DNA from 3 places in the Pantoea allii genome. Region 1 is predicted to be linked to each of the others. Evidence: riboswitches for the same ligand, from Rfam matches in the RefSeq annotation. Region 1 holds a riboswitch; each other region holds the start of a gene.
The links. Region 1 has a riboswitch for thiamine pyrophosphate ahead of QNH99_RS22520 (FAD-dependent oxidoreductase). Riboswitches for the same ligand answer to the same signal wherever they lie in the genome.

Region 1 (5,179 bases):
TGCTCCATGACCAACACCGCCAGCGTGTCGGGCTCAAGCGCGCGGAAAATATGCTCACTGTCGCCCGGATAACTGATGTAATCGCCCACCGCCAGTTCAACCGGTGAATCGACCGGACCCACCAGCGCACGCCCTTGGGTTAAAATTAAATGTTCAATGGTATTGGGCGAATGCGGCTGTGAGCAGCGTTCACTACCGGGCTGGATGTGCAACAAATAGATATCCCGTCGAGCGCCTGGTGGGCAGGTTGCCAACAGCACCGCTTTATAGTCAGCCTGCTCGGCGGCCACCGCTGGACCTTCGCCGCGGCGAATAACCTGCAGGCGATTCGCTTCCGGCTCCATCAGGCGGGCAAAAGGAATATTCAACGCCACACACAGTGACCACAATGTTTCAATGCCGGGATTGCCATTACCGGCTTCAAGCTGAGACAGGGTCGATTTTGCAATACCTGCGCGACGTGCCACCTCAGCGAGCGTCAGGCCAGTACGCTGACGTTCTCTCACTAAGCTATTGGCAATGATGTTAATGGGCGTACTCATCATTCATCCTGTTCATTAAAACGAACGTATCGTTCATCTTGTAATACATGTTGGATGTTCATTATAATGGATAAAACGTTCGATATGGGATTTGATTTTGATGCCGGCAAAAAAAACGACGCTCGATAAGGGCGTGATTAAAGCGATTTTTCTGGTCTGTATCGCAGATGGGATTGTAGGCCTGTCTTATGGTTCTCTTGCTACTGCGGATGGCTTTCCGTTTTGGGTGCCACTGGCGTTATCGACTCTCGTACTGGCTGGTGCATCAGAATTCTTATTTATTTGCATCGTGGCAGGCGGTGGCAGCCCGTTGACTGCGGCAGCGGCGGGCCTGCTGGTTAACGCACGCCATCTCCCCTTCGGTATTGCTGTTAAAGATTTGGTGGTTCAGGGCTGGCGAGGCCTGCTCGGCTGTCACATCATGAACGATGAAAGTGTGGTATTTGGCATCTCTCAGCCAACACTGGCCCAGCGCCGCAGTGCCTTTTGGCTTTGTGGCATCGGTATTGGATTGATCTGGCCATTTAGCGTGATGCTTGGGGCTGCGATTGGTCAGTTTATCCCGAGTATTTCCGCTATCGGTCTGGATGCCGTTTTCCCCGCCATTCTTATCGCCCTGATTTTCCCGGCGCTACGTAAACCCCGCACCTCTATCCCTGCGACGACAGGTGCGCTGGTGTCGCTGGTGGTCACGCCATTTGTTCCCGCAGGTATGCCGGTTCTGTTTTCCCTGTTAGGGCTGCTGACGTGGAGATCGCGTAAATGAATCACCCGATAATTATTGCAGGAATTGCACTGCTGGCCGCCGGGACCTATGCCATTCGCTATGCCGGCGTCAAACTGGGTAACAGGTTGCCTGTCAGTGAACGGACGCAGCATATGCTATCTGATGCGGCAACCGTGCTGTTACTGGCCGTAGCGGCCACCACCACCCTGTTTGAAGGCCAGCATTTTGCCGGGATGGCAAGGTTGTTGGGTGTGTCGTTTGCCCTTTTTCTTGCCTGGCGTAAAGCCCCGCTTATCGTGATTATTTTGGGCGCGGCCTGTATGACCGCCTTGCTGCGTTATCTGAATGTGCCTTAGACGCTGATGACAAATTGTTACGTCAGCCTTGACGTAAGACGCAGCTTAAAATACAACTAGAACCCGTCAGGGGAGTCTCGCCAAAGAGACTGAGAGGCTAATAGCGCAATGCGCGGCTTAGCGACCCTTAGAACCTGACCCAGTTGATACTGGCGTAGGAAGACGGGTATCTTCGCCCAGTGCAGATACTTGCCGCAGAGCCTGCTTTTACTGTGCTCATGCTTTTTCCCTTCTCGTATCACGGGTCTCTGATTTAAAAGAGAGGCCAATGTGAAAATCCTGTTTCTGATTTTACGCTGTCAGGTTGGCTGGCAATGAGCCGCTGGTCGGTGCTGGGCAGTGGTGTGTCCGGGCTGTGCATTGCTACGTTACTGGCGGAGCGCGGCGAAAATGTCGAAATCATCACGTTACCCGATTGCCGGGCGGCTTCCCACTGGGCTGGCGGCATGCTGGCCCCCTGGTGCGAAGCGGAAAGTGCGCCGCAGCAGGTGGTGGACTGGGGCCAGCATGCCGCTGCATGGTGGTCGGCCCGCATCAGCGGCGTTGAACAAAAGGGCACGCTGGTGATTGCGCCGCCGCGCGATCGTGCTGAATTAACCCGTTTTGCGAACATGACGTCTGAACATCAGTGGGTGATGCCTGCAGAGATCGAACCCGCGCTGGAAAACCGTTTTGCGCGTGGACTATTTTTCGCTGCAGAAGCCCATCTTGATCCCCGTCTGGCAATGCAACAGTTACAAACGCGCTTAATCAATGCTGGCGTGAATTTTCACAGCGGTAAACCCAGTGGGAACGTTATTGATTGCCGTGGTATCCATGCCCAGGAATCCCTGCCGGCACTCCGCGCCGTACGCGGTGAAATGGTCATCCTGCAGACGAATGAGATAACGTTCTCCCGGCCGGTTCGCCTTCTGCACCCGCGCTTTCCCTGTTATCTGGTACCTCGAGCGCAAGGGCATTTTATGCTCGGCGCGACCATGGTCGAAAGCCAGGATGACAGCCCGATCAGCGCGCGCGCAATGATGGAACTGTTGAGCGCTGCTTACAGCATCCATCCTGCCCTTGCCGAAGCACGCATCATTGAAAGCGGTACGGGTTTGCGTCCGGCTTACTCTCATAATCTGCCCGATGTTCGTTATGAAAACGGCATTTTTTCCATCAACGGTATGTATCGTCACGGCTTCTTATTGGCCCCGATGATGGCCGAGAAGCTTATGCAACAACTTACGTCAGAGGGAATGCGATGAAAATAGAACTGAACGGCCTTGCTATTGAGACTCAGGCCCGGACGCTGGCTGAATTGTTGGCGGAACAGGATATTGATGCGGACTGTGTCGCCAGCGCGCTTAACGGCACCTTTATTCCCCGGGAACGCTATTCCTCCCAACCGCTTGAGGCCGGTTGTCGTCTGGAAGTGTTATCACCGATGCAGGGAGGTTAACGATGTTTTACGACTATAGCGGGCAGTCACGTTTTTTACTGGGCACGGCGGGTTATCCCTCGCCAGATATTTTGCAACAGGCCGTCAGCGCATCGGGCGCAGACATTATTACAGTCAGTTTACGTCGTGAAGGAAGCCAGGGCGGCGCATTTCGCGACCTTCTGAAAACGCTGAATAAACGCGTATTACCGAACACGGCAGGCTGTCATACGGTTAAAGAAGCCGTTACCACTGCACATATGGCGCGGGAGTTGTTCGCCACGTCGTGGATCAAACTTGAAGTGATTGGTCATGCCGACACCTTGCAGCCCGATCCTTTTGCCCTGGTTGAAGCGGCGCGTATTTTGTGTGCCGAGGGTTTTCATGTTTTTCCCTACACCACAGAAGACCTGATTGTTGGCGAGAAACTGCTGGATGCCGGCTGTGAAGTGCTGATGCCATGGGGCGCGCCCATCGGTTCCGGGCAGGGATTACGCAATATTGAGGGCTTACGCACGATGCGTGCCTGGTTTAAAGACGTTCCGCTGATTATTGACGCCGGGATCGGTGCGCCGAGTCAGGCGGCCCAGGCGATGGAATTAGGTTTCGACGCTGTGTTACTGAATACCGCCGTCGCGAAATCCAGCGATCCGGTGCGTATGGCTGGTGCCTTTGCTGGTGCCATCGACGCGGGACATCAGGCACGTCAGGCAGGGATGATGGAACGCCGCGACATGGCGGCGGCGTCCACGCCCATTTTCGGGCTGGCCCAGTTCAGCTAAGGAGCGGTGATGTCGCGTTATCAACGACAGACAATGCTGCCAGACGTCGGGGAGCAAGGGCAGCAGGCCCTGTCAGCTGCGCGTGTCTTAGTGGTCGGTGCAGGTGGGCTGGCTTCCATGCTGCTGCCACTGCTGGCTGGCGCTGGCATCGGTTATATCCGGCTTTATGACGATGATGTTGTGGCGCTGCATAATCTGCATCGTCAGACGCTGTTTACCACGGCCGACATTGGCGAGCCGAAGGTTTTTTGCGCGCAACGCGCGCTGGCACAGCGTAACCCGGATACGGTTGTTGAAGTATATCCTGTGGCGTTGCGCGCCAGCATTGTTGAGGCGGCAATGACGGATATCGATCTGGTGGTCGATGCAGCGGATAACTTCGCGGTGACTTACCTGCTTTCCGATATTTGCTTTGCCCGAGGTGTTCCGCTGGTTTGCGCCTCGGTGCTGGGGCGACAGGGCTATGCTGGCGGATTTTGCGGCGGTGCGCCAAGCTATCGCGCACTGTTTCCACACTTACCCAAAGCCTCAGGCAACTGCAACACTGCAGGCGTTTTGGGTCCGGCAGTTGCCACCTTAGGTGCTTTACAGGCGCAGATGGCACTCAGTATCCTGTTGAACTTGTCGCCTTCACCATTGGGTTGCATGATTAATTGTGATTTTGTGTCCTGGCAACTGCGTCAGTTCCGATTCGACAATGCGCCCGAACCTGAAAAAGCCGGAATTCCGTTTATCGATTCGGCCCTGTTGACCCCAAACGACTGTGTGGTTGATTTACGCGGGACCGACGAAGCGCCTGTTAGCGTCATTCCCGATGTGACGCGGATATTGCCCCAGCATATTGCCCGCTGGCAGCCGCCCGCGGACAAACGCATTGTTCTGGTCTGTGCCAGTGGCATTCGTGCCGCCCAGGCTGCTCTGGCTCTGGAAGCGCGCGGCTGTCAGCGGCTGGCAATCATTGCAGACCGATAACACAGACGAAAAAGCGGGATGATTAATTCTGGTCTTTGCGGTTGGTTTGATAAATGTCGGGTCGGGTTATAGTCCAGGCATAATCGGGTCTGTTCACTGGCTGATAACCGAATTTCTGGTACAACCAGGGGGCGGTTGAAGTAAACAGCAAGAGTCGGCGCAATGTGTTAATGACAGGATGGGACTGACAGCATTCAATCAGCCATCCGCCGAGACCGCTACCCTGGTATTCTTCAAGGACATAGACATCACACAGGTATGCGAAGGTCGCGGAGTCGGTGATAAATCGCGCAAAACCAATCTGCTGGTGGTGATGAAACAGCCCAAAATTTAAACTGTTTTCTACCGACAGTGCCACGGTGGCGTAATCGATACCGGCT
Region 2 (5,179 bases), on a different replicon from region 1:
GGTGGCGCGGCTCAGGCTGCCCGGATAAGGTTTTTAGTAGGTAATCATCAACAAAATTGCCTCGCGTTTCATCGCCAGTACACTGTTTTATGACTGCCACCTTCACGACGAGAACGAGACATGATTACTTTCAGGCCGCTAACCGCTGACGAATTCGCTGCGTTTACAGATTATTTCATTGCTGACTATGCCGCAGAGATAGTCAGCAATGACCGCATTTCACAAGAGGATGCGCTGCGACAGGCTCGTCAGACTATCCTGTCCAGCTTCCCTGACGGCGAAAAAACGACCGGGCACGTTATTTTGTCTATCACTGACACCAGTAAGGATAACGCACAACCTGTCGGTTACCTGTGGTACAAACCGGACCTGGCGTTTAGATCCGTCTTTATCAATGACTTTTACCTGTTCCCGGCCTTCCGCAGACAAGGCCTCGGCCGGGCGTCCATGGCGGCGCTAGAAAAGCGGCTCATTGAGCAGGGTTTCACGCAAATCAGGCTGCGCGTCGCGGCAGATAACCCCTCTGCACGTCAGCTTTACGACACCGCCGGTTTTCAGGTGACGGGCATCAATATGAATAAGGTGCTGACGCCCGTCTCCGGCAAAGAACCGTTACCCTAAGCGAAAAAAGCCAGCAGAATAAACGCTGCTGGCGAAATGGTAACACACGACTCAGAAGGGACAGACATCGCTGCCAGTCCATGTCAGAGCGCCATTCATGACTGAATGCCTCCCGCTCTTCCATTACAGGAAAGCTTGCCTCTAAAATGAGGTAAGAAAAACAGAGCACGTTTCTCAGGGAGTTCCTCTTTTATGTCTTCATCACGTCTGAAGCAGCAGTTCATTCGTCTGTGGCAAAGTTGCCAGGGGCAATCGCAGGAAACAACCCTGGGCGAGCTGGCTGATTTGCTGCACTGTTCGCGTCGCCATATGCGAAACCTGCTAAACAGAATGCAGGAGGCTGGCTGGCTGACCTGGCAGGCCGAAGCCGGACGGGGAAAACGCTCCCTGCTCACCTTCTGCTATACCGGGCTGGCACTGCAGCAGCAGCGAGCCGAAGACCTGCTGGAGCAGGATCGTATCGATCAGTTAGTCCAACTGGTGGGGGATAAAAACCAGGTCAGGCAGATGATTAGCGCGCACCTGGGGCGCAGTTTTCGCCAGGGCAAACATATTTTGCGCGTCCTTTACTACCGTCCTCTGCTCAATCTGTTGCCCGGATCGCCACTGCGCCGTTCCGAAACCCATATTGCCCGCCAGATCTTTAGCGGCCTGACCCGTATAAATGAGGAAAAGGGGGAAATCGAAGCCGATATCGCCCATCACTGGCAGCAGACCTCGGATCGTCACTGGCGCTTCTATATACGGCCGGCCATCCGTTTTCACCATGGCCGGGAACTGGAGATGGCCGACGTTATCGCCAGTCTTGAACGTCAGCGCCAGCATCCTCTGTTTTCCCATATCCACCGGATCGATTCTCCTGCCCCCTGGACGCTGGATATTTATTTAGACCAGCCCGACAGCTGGCTGCCCTGGCTACTGGGCAGCGTCAGCGCCATGATTCTGCCGCGTGAATGGCCTGAAATCCGCGATTTTGCCCGCCAGCCTGTGGGAACCGGCCCCTATCGGGTGATACGCAATCAGCAAAGCCAGCTGAAGATCGAAGCGTTTGATGATTATTTTGGCTATCGCGCGTTGATCGATGACGTGTCGGTTTGGGTCCTGCCCGAGATCAGCGACGAGCTGGTGTATGCCGGCGTTCGTCTGCAGGGCGAAAATGCCGATGAGAAACAGGAAGAGAGCCGCCTTGAAGAGGGTTGCTACTATTTACTGTTCGATCAGCGTTCAGAAAAAGCCGCCGATCGGGACATCCGGCGCTGGGTAAGCTACCTGCTTAATCCGATTGCACTCCTCAATAAGGCGGGCATGGGTTATCAGCGCTACTGGTTCCCGGCTTACGGCCTGCTGCCCCGCTGGCACCATCGCCGCGATCTGACCCCGGTGGAAAAACCTGCCGGTCTCACGACGCTGACGCTGACCTGGTATAATCAGCATATTGAGCATGTCAGCATTACGGATGCCCTACGTCCACTGCTGGCAGAACATGGCGTTGCTTTGGAAACCCGAGAGGTCAGTTACGAGAGCTGGCATCAGGGCGAGGGTGAAAGCGATATCTGGCTGGGCAGCGTCAATTTTACTCTGCCACTTGAGTATTCACTGTTTGCGTTGTTATACGAAACGCCGTTGATGCAGCACTGCCTGCCGGTTAACTGGCAGCAGGATGCCGCGCGCTGGCGGGAAAAAACGCTTCCCCTTGCCGAATGGGGTAAACACCTGGTTGAGAATAACTGGCTCCATCCGTTGTTTCACCACTGGCTACTGCTGGAGGGCCAGCGAAGCATGCGCGGCGTCCGAATGAATACGCTGGGCTGGTTTGATTTTAAATCCGCCTGGTTTGCCCCGCCCACGCTGTGAGCCTTCCCCCCTGACCGTTAAATGACTAGAATGTCACGTTCTCAACGGGGTGCCTCTTTCCACAGTGTCAGAGCGCTGAGAAATACCCGTCGAACCTGAATCGGTTAATACCGACGTAGGGATTTGAGAGGCTACTTTGCTCAGATCCTTTGCGACTCAACCCTGCCGCCATTAGGAGCGCAAAGTGTTAAAAAACGTCCTGCCCGTGCTGCTGTTACTTTCTACCCCGGTATTCGCCGCCAAACCTGTCCTGACGGTTTACACCTACGACTCCTTTTCCGCTGACTGGGGCCCCGGCCCGGCCGTAAAAAAAGCGTTTGAAGCCCAGTGCGATTGCGAACTGAAATTTGTTGCCCTGGAAGACGGGGTATCTCTGCTGAACCGCGTGCGCATGGAAGGCAAAAACAGCAAGGCCGATGTGGTATTAGGCCTGGACAACAATCTCGTGCAGGCGGCGGCACAAACCGGCCTTTTCGCCAAAAGCGACGTGGATACCAGCAAACTGCAGTTGCCGGACGGCTGGAAAGACACCACTTTTGTGCCCTTCGATTACGGTTACTTTGCGTTCGTCTACAACAAAAACACCCTGAAGAACCCCCCTACAAGCCTGAAAGAACTGGTGGAAAGCCCGGAGAAGTGGCGCGTGATTTATGAAGATCCGCGCACCAGCACGCCGGGCCTTGGCTTGTTACTCTGGATGCAAAAAGTCTATGGCGATAAGGCCCCTGAAGCCTGGCAAAAGCTGGCGAAAAAAACCGTCACGGTTACCAAGGGCTGGAGTGAAGCCTATGGTCTGTTCCTGAAAGGCGAAAGCGATCTGGTGCTGAGCTATACCACATCGCCGGCTTACCACATCATCGAAGAGAAAAAAGATAACTATGCCGCTGCGCCGTTTGCCGAAGGCCATTATCTGCAGGTAGAAGTGGCGGCCAGACTGGCCAACAGTAAACAGCCAAAACTGGCACAGCAGTTTATGCAATTTATGGTGACGCCAGCTTTCCAGAACACCATTCCGACCGGCAACTGGATGTATCCCGTGATCAAAACCGACCTGCCTGCTGGCTTTGCCTCACTCAGCGTGCCAAAAACCGCATTACAGTTCTCGCCCGAAGAGGTCGCCAGCCACCGTTCGCAATGGGTTAGCCAATGGCAACGCGCCGTCAGCCGTTAATTCCGTGCTGGCTGATTCCGGGTTCCCTCGCCACGCTACTGCTTTGCAGCGTGGCGCTGTTGGCATTTGCGTCATTGTGGATGGCGGCACCGGCGACCGACTGGCTGAAGGTACTGCAGGATGATTATCTGCACCATGTGATGGTCTTTTCATTGGGTCAGGCCCTGCTCTCTGCCCTGCTCTCTCTGCTTCCGGCCATTCCGCTATCCCGAGCCCTTTATCGACGCCGCTTTCCTGGCCGCCAGTGGTTGCTGCGCCTGTGCGCTATGACCCTGGTACTGCCCGTCCTGGTCGCGGTGTTTGGCCTGCTCACCGTTTATGGTCGGGTGGGCTGGCTGGCACAGCTTTGCGCATGGCTTGGTGTGGACTATCACTTCTCACCTTACGGGCTGCAGGGCATTTTACTGGCGCACGTATTTTTTAATCTGCCGTTGGCTACGCGCCTGATGCTTCAGTCACTGGAAAGCATTCCTGCCGAACAGCGGCAGCTGGCTGCCCAGTTGAACATACGTGGCTGGCATCAGTTCCGGCTGCTTGAGTGGCCCTGGCTGCGCCGCCAGCTGCTGCCCACGGGCGCACTGATCTTCATGCTCTGCTTTGCCAGTTTTGCCACCGTACTCTCGTTGGGCGGTGGCCCCCAGGCAACCACTGTCGAACTGGCCATCTTCCAGGCGTTAAGTTATGACTACGATCCTGGCCGGGCTGCGTTGCTGGCGCTTATTCAGCTCTGCTGTTGCCTGATGCTGGTGATCCTCAGCCAACGCTTCAGTAAAGCCATTCCGGCTGGCAGTCCACAGCTGCAGGGCTGGCGCGATCCTCAGGACTCCACGCTGTCACGCGTCAGTGACGCCGTGATGATTGTTTTCGCGCTGCTGCTGCTGCTGCCTCCGCTGCTGGCGGTGATTGTGAATGGTCTGGAGGGCGGGATTCAGGGCGCGTTACAGCAACCGGCGCTGTGGCAAGCCACCCTGACCTCGTTGCGGATCGCGCTCGGTGCCGGGCTGTTATGTGTGGCGCTGACCACGATGTTGCTGTGGAGCAGCCGGGAGCTGCGCCTGCGGCAGCGTAATGTCGCCGCACAAGCCATGGACAGCAGCGGTATGTTGATTCTGGCGATGCCCGGTATTGTGCTGGCAACCGGCTTTTTCCTGCTGCTGAACGCGACGGTCGGTTTGCCCGACGCCCCGGATGGCGTGATCATTTTTGCCAATGCGTTAATCGCCATTCCCTACGCGCTGAAAGTGCTGGAAAACCCCATGCGAGATATCGCTGAACGTTACACCCGCCTGTGCGGCGCACTGGGCATCAGCGGCTGGAACCGTCTGTGGCTGATTGAACGGCGAGCGCTAAAGCGTCCACTGACGCAGGCGCTGGCATTTGCCTGCATCCTGTCAATTGGTGACTTCGGCATTGTCGCGCTGTTTGGCAACGCGGATTTCCGCACGCTGCCGTTCTACCTTTATCAGCAGATAGGTTCCTATCGCGGCGCAGATGGGGCCGTGACTGCGCTGATACTGCTGTTACTCTGCCTGT
Region 3 (5,179 bases), on a different replicon from region 1:
GCGCACCGCGTTCATCACGTAACCCAGTTCCTGTTCAGGATCGGGCACGGGCAGGCGATCGACATCGGCACGGCACGTTACTGGATTAGAGAAACACGGGCCTTCACCCGTTTCGAAGTACAGCCCTAACCCCATGGCATCAGGAATGGTGAGAATATCACTGAAGAGGATTGCCGCATCCAGCTTGAAGCGACGCAGGGGTTGGAGGGTGACTTCGCAGGCCAGTTCGGCATTCTTGCATAGCGACATAAAATCACCCGCCTGGGCGCGCGTCGCTTTATATTCCGGCAAATAACGCCCGGCTTGCCGCATCATCCATACTGGGGTGACATCTACAGGCTGGCGTAACAGGGCGCGCAAATAACGGTCGTTCTTCAGTTCACTCATGTCAGGACTCTCTCGGTATCAAGCGAGTAGTGTAGCACTCTCACGCCTCAGCGCGGCAGAGGGCCACGGTATCTTCAATTAATCGGCGGGCAACGGTACCGGGCGGAGGAAGTAACGGCAGCGCATCAAAGCGGAACCATCCGGCATCCAGCAGCTCTTTACCGTCATGCTGTAACTCACCGCCATCATATTCCGCCATAAAGGCCATCATCAGGGATTGCGGAAAGGGCCAGGGTTGCGATGTAACATAGCGAACATTCCTGACACGCACATTGCTTTCTTCCATCACCTCACGCGCGACAGCCTGTTCAATGGTTTCACCGACCTCAACAAACCCGGCCAGCACAGTGTAAATGTTATTACGATGGCGCGCATGATTAGCCAGCAGGATCTCGTCCCCCCGGCGAATCGCAACGATAATGCAGGGCGCAATTTGTGGATAGTAACGTTCACGACAGTGACTGCACAGACAGGCAAACTCACGCTTGCTGGGGTGCATCTCATGACCACAGTAGCCACACCAGCGATGAGAGCGATAAAACTCGGCCAGTTGTACACCGCGCCCCGCCAGCTGAAATAGCGCCGGATCTTCGTTAAGCAACTGCCGCAGCGACAGCATATCCTCTGAACGTGCTTCGCAAACCAGCCAGACTTTCTCACTCTGCCATTCGCCGATAACGCGTCCCTGATGGCCTGTCAGGCCAAACTGTTGCGCATTACCGTGGGGGAGATCCCCTTGCGGTAACCAAATTTTCTGTTCACTGCTGACAATCCACCATCCAGCGTCTACGCTTGAAATTTCGCATTGCATTTATTTCGTCATCCTTAGCGTCAACCCGCACGCTGAAGTCCCGATGTTAAGTGTGTAGATGAACAACTATACCCAAATAATTCTGGTTGCAAGACGACAGCACGCTTATTTATCCCCGACTGGCTCGTGGAGAACAAGCGCAATTGACGCATCGCTAATCTGAAATATGAAGGTGCATAACTCATACGGAGTTAACTATGCTCAACCAGTTAGACGTTCTGACCAAACGCGTAGGTGGCAGTAATGAACTGGTAGATTCATGGCTGGCCGCTCGCCGCCAGCTATTGGTTTCTTATTATCATTTGGTCGGTATTAAGCCAAAGAAAGAGGCACTGACTCGTCTGGATGAACAGGCGCTTGATAACTTTTGCCATAATCTGGTCGATTACCTGTCATCAGGCCACTTTAGTCTTTACCAACGCCTGATCGGTGAAATGGACGGCACCAGCCCGTTGCTGGCCGCCACGCAGATTTATCCCTCGCTGGAAGCCAACACCGAAAAACTGATGCAATTGTATGACGGGCATCTTCAGCAGGCGATTGATGACGATAACTATGTCACCTTTCAGAATGCCCTCTCAGAGGTGGGTGAAGCCCTTGAAGGACGCTTTACCCTTGAGGACAAGTTAATTCAGATGGCATGGGATAACCACCTTACCCCGCCCGTGGCTAACGACAGCGAAATTGCCCGCCCTGCCTAAAACCTCATCGATTGTAAAAGACTTGTGATTAGTAAAAAGCCCCCTTATGCTGAGTGGGCTTTAAACGTAATGCCTAATGTAGTCGGTGTTTTACGGTTGAAACGTTACCTACACGTCCTGCTCTCGTTATCGGTTCTTTACAGGTAAGGCAGCGCAGGCGTCGTCGCGTAAAGCGTTAAAACCACATCTTGTCGGAGTGCCCTCTGGGCTGAGACCGTTAATTCGGGATCCGCGGAACCTGATCAGGTTAGAACCTGCGAAGGGAACAAGAGTAAATTTATACGGTACGCCACCGGATGGTGCCAGCAGTGCCGTTACTCCTTCCGAACTCCGGACAAGCAACCTTCCCACTTACTGGAATATTGCTATGTCTACTGCTAAAACGACCCGTCGCGAACAACGTGCTCAGGCACAGGAATTTATTGATTCTCTTCAGGGCGGCAGCGCCTTCCCCAACTCAAAACGTATCTGGCTCACCGGCAGTCGCGACGATATTCGTGTCCCGATGCGGGAAATTCAACTCAGCCCTACCCTGATCAGCGGCAGTAAAGACGCGCCTGTTTATGAGGAGAATGAGCCCGTACCGATTTATGATACGGCGGGCGCCTATGGCGATCCGGCTGCACACATCGATGTTCATCGCGGGCTGGATAAACTGCGCGCGCGCTGGATTGAAGAACGTAATGACAGCGAGAATCTGATGCAAATCAGCTCAGCCTACACGCAGCAGCGGCTGGCCGATGACGGGCTGGATCATCTCCGTTTTGAACACCTGCCAACGCCGCGTCGCGCTAAAGTCGGACGCTGCGTGACCCAGTTGCACTATGCACGCCAGGGCATTATCACGCCGGAGATGGAATTTATCGCGCTGCGGGAAAATATGGGCCGGGAACGCATCCGCGGTGAGGTGCTGTTACAACAGCATCCGGGGCACAGCTTTGGCGCGCATTTGCCGGAAAATATTACACCTGAGTTTGTGCGTCAGGAAGTGGCAGCCGGACGCGCCATCATCCCGGCGAATATCAATCATCCTGAATCCGAACCCATGATCATTGGGCGTAACTTTCTGGTGAAGGTAAATGCGAATATTGGCAACTCCGCCGTGACCTCCTCCATTGAGGAAGAGGTGGAAAAACTGGTGTGGTCAACCCGTTGGGGCGCGGATACCGTTATGGATCTCTCTACAGGGCGCTACATCCATGAAACCCGCGAATGGATTTTGCGTAACAGCCCGGTGCCGATCGGTACAGTCCCGATCTATCAGGCGCTTGAGAAAGTTAACGGTGTAGCAGAAGACCTGAACTGGGACATCTTCCGCGATACCTTGCTGGAACAGGCTGAACAGGGCGTGGATTATTTTACTATCCATGCTGGCGTGCTGTTGCGCTATGTCCCCATGACCGCGAAACGCCTGACCGGCATCGTCTCTCGTGGTGGGTCCATTATGGCGAAGTGGTGCCTGTCGCATCACAAAGAGAGCTTTCTCTATGAGCACTTCCGCGACATCTGTGAAATTTGTGCTGCTTATGATATTTCGCTGTCGCTGGGGGACGGACTGCGTCCGGGATCAATTCAGGATGCTAATGACGACGCGCAGTTTGCAGAACTGCACACCTTAGGTGAGCTGACAAAAATCGCCTGGGAATACGATGTACAGGTCATGATTGAAGGCCCCGGTCATATTCCCATGCAAATGATCCGTCGCAACATGACTGAACAGCTGGAACACTGCCATGAAGCGCCGTTTTACACCCTGGGTCCACTGACCACCGATATTGCTCCGGGTTACGATCATTTTACCTCTGGCATTGGTGCGGCAATGATTGGCTGGTTCGGTTGCGCCATGCTCTGCTATGTCACGCCGAAAGAGCACCTGGGTCTGCCGAATAAAGACGATGTGAAACAGGGTTTGATTACCTACAAGATCGCCGCGCACGCCGCCGATCTGGCAAAAGGCCATCCGGGGGCGCAGATCCGCGACAACGCCATGTCGAAAGCGCGTTTTGAGTTTCGCTGGGAAGATCAGTTTAATCTTGCGCTGGACCCCCATACGGCACGCGCTTATCACGACGAAACCCTGCCGCAGGAATCAGGCAAGGTTGCGCACTTCTGTTCCATGTGTGGCCCCAAATTTTGCTCAATGAAAATTACCCAGGAAGTACGCGACTATGCCGCGAAGCAGGAAGCGGAAGCCCAGGCGATTGAAGTGGGGATGGCAAAGATGTCAGATAATTTCCGTGAGCGCGGCGGTGAGATCTATCATCCCGCAACCGCCCTTAAGGAGGAATAAATGGACGCCTTTCCCGCCACCGCACCACGCTTAGGGCTGTATCCGGTTGTCGACAGCGTTGAATGGATTGAACGTCTGTTAGACGCCGGTGTGCGAACCCTTCAGCTTCGGATCAAGGATCAGCCCGATGAGGTGGTTGAACCCTTTATTATTCGGGCTATCGCCGCAGGTAAGCGCTATCAGGCACGTCTGTTTATCAATGATTACTGGCAGTTGGCGATTAAACATCAGGCTTATGGCGTTCATCTGGGCCAGGAGGATTTAGACGTCGCGAATCTTCAGCAGATTTTGCATGCTGGCTTGCGACTGGGGCTGTCAACCCATGACGATGCGGAGCTGGATCGGGCGCTGGCGCTGCGCCCTTCTTACATTGCACTGGGGCACATCTTCCCCACGCAGACGAAAGCGATGCCTTCTTCTCCGCAAGGGCTGGCTGAACTTAAACGCCATTTGGGTCGGCTGGCGGGCATCTCTACTGTCGCGATCGGTGGCATCAGCATTGCCCGTGCACCTGAGGTCTTAGCCACCGGCGTCGGCAGCATTGCGGTGGTGAGCGCGATTACCCAGGCAGAAGACTGGCAGGAAGCCACGCGTATTCTGCTGCAGCTTGCCGAGCCTGAAACCGCGCATTAACTGGCGTTATCGCGCAAAAATACGCGTAGTCAGTGCAATCGGTAGATAAAAACTGGAAAGCCGCGCACGGCAATTCATCTTGCTGCTGGCGCGGTTTTTTAATGCCCTTTAAAGTCACAGGCGTCCAGCAGGGATTGCCGGACCAGGGCCAGCCTCCTCCTCTTTCTGGCCCTGCTTCTCAACTTCAGGTTCAGAGAGATAAGGGACTGACTCCATCAATTTATCATGGGTGCAGGCTATGATTGCCTGCTCCACGGCCTTGCCGGTTATCGCCAGTGCCCGTTCGATGTTATCACTGGCGGGCAGCGCGTAATTCAGACGCAGGCAGTTACGATATTTGCCCGAGGCGGAAAACAG

Region 2: linked by a shared signal. The riboswitch ahead of thiB (thiamine ABC transporter substrate binding subunit) and the one ahead of QNH99_RS22520 (FAD-dependent oxidoreductase) in region 1 are both predicted to bind thiamine pyrophosphate.
Region 3: linked by a shared signal. The riboswitch ahead of thiC (phosphomethylpyrimidine synthase ThiC) and the one ahead of QNH99_RS22520 (FAD-dependent oxidoreductase) in region 1 are both predicted to bind thiamine pyrophosphate.

What each region holds. Positions count from the first base shown of each region.
Region 1 covers NZ_CP125959.1:243,960-249,138, reverse strand. The annotation lists gene QNH99_RS22535 (helix-turn-helix domain-containing protein) at 1-542, opposite strand, end outside; gene QNH99_RS22530 (AzlC family ABC transporter permease) at 643-1,308, shown strand; gene QNH99_RS22525 (AzlD domain-containing protein) at 1,305-1,625, shown strand; TPP riboswitch at 1,684-1,803, shown strand; gene QNH99_RS22520 (FAD-dependent oxidoreductase) at 1,940-2,872, shown strand; gene thiS (sulfur carrier protein ThiS) at 2,869-3,066, shown strand; gene QNH99_RS22510 (thiazole synthase) at 3,069-3,827, shown strand; gene QNH99_RS22505 (HesA/MoeB/ThiF family protein) at 3,837-4,799, shown strand; gene QNH99_RS22500 (GNAT family N-acetyltransferase) at 4,822-5,179, opposite strand, start outside.
Region 2 covers NZ_CP125958.1:3,837,918-3,843,096, forward strand. The annotation lists gene QNH99_RS18155 (GNAT family N-acetyltransferase) at 121-621, shown strand; gene sgrR (HTH-type transcriptional regulator SgrR) at 814-2,475, shown strand; TPP riboswitch at 2,511-2,615, shown strand; gene thiB (thiamine ABC transporter substrate binding subunit) at 2,660-3,646, shown strand; gene thiP (thiamine/thiamine pyrophosphate ABC transporter permease ThiP) at 3,622-5,179, shown strand, end outside.
Region 3 covers NZ_CP125958.1:4,401,198-4,406,376, forward strand. The annotation lists gene hemE (uroporphyrinogen decarboxylase) at 1-387, opposite strand, end outside; gene nudC (NAD(+) diphosphatase) at 428-1,198, opposite strand; gene QNH99_RS20605 (Rsd/AlgQ family anti-sigma factor) at 1,396-1,899, shown strand; TPP riboswitch at 2,082-2,181, shown strand; gene thiC (phosphomethylpyrimidine synthase ThiC) at 2,267-4,189, shown strand; gene thiE (thiamine phosphate synthase) at 4,190-4,822, shown strand; gene QNH99_RS20620 (PLP-dependent aminotransferase family protein) at 4,937-5,179, opposite strand, start outside.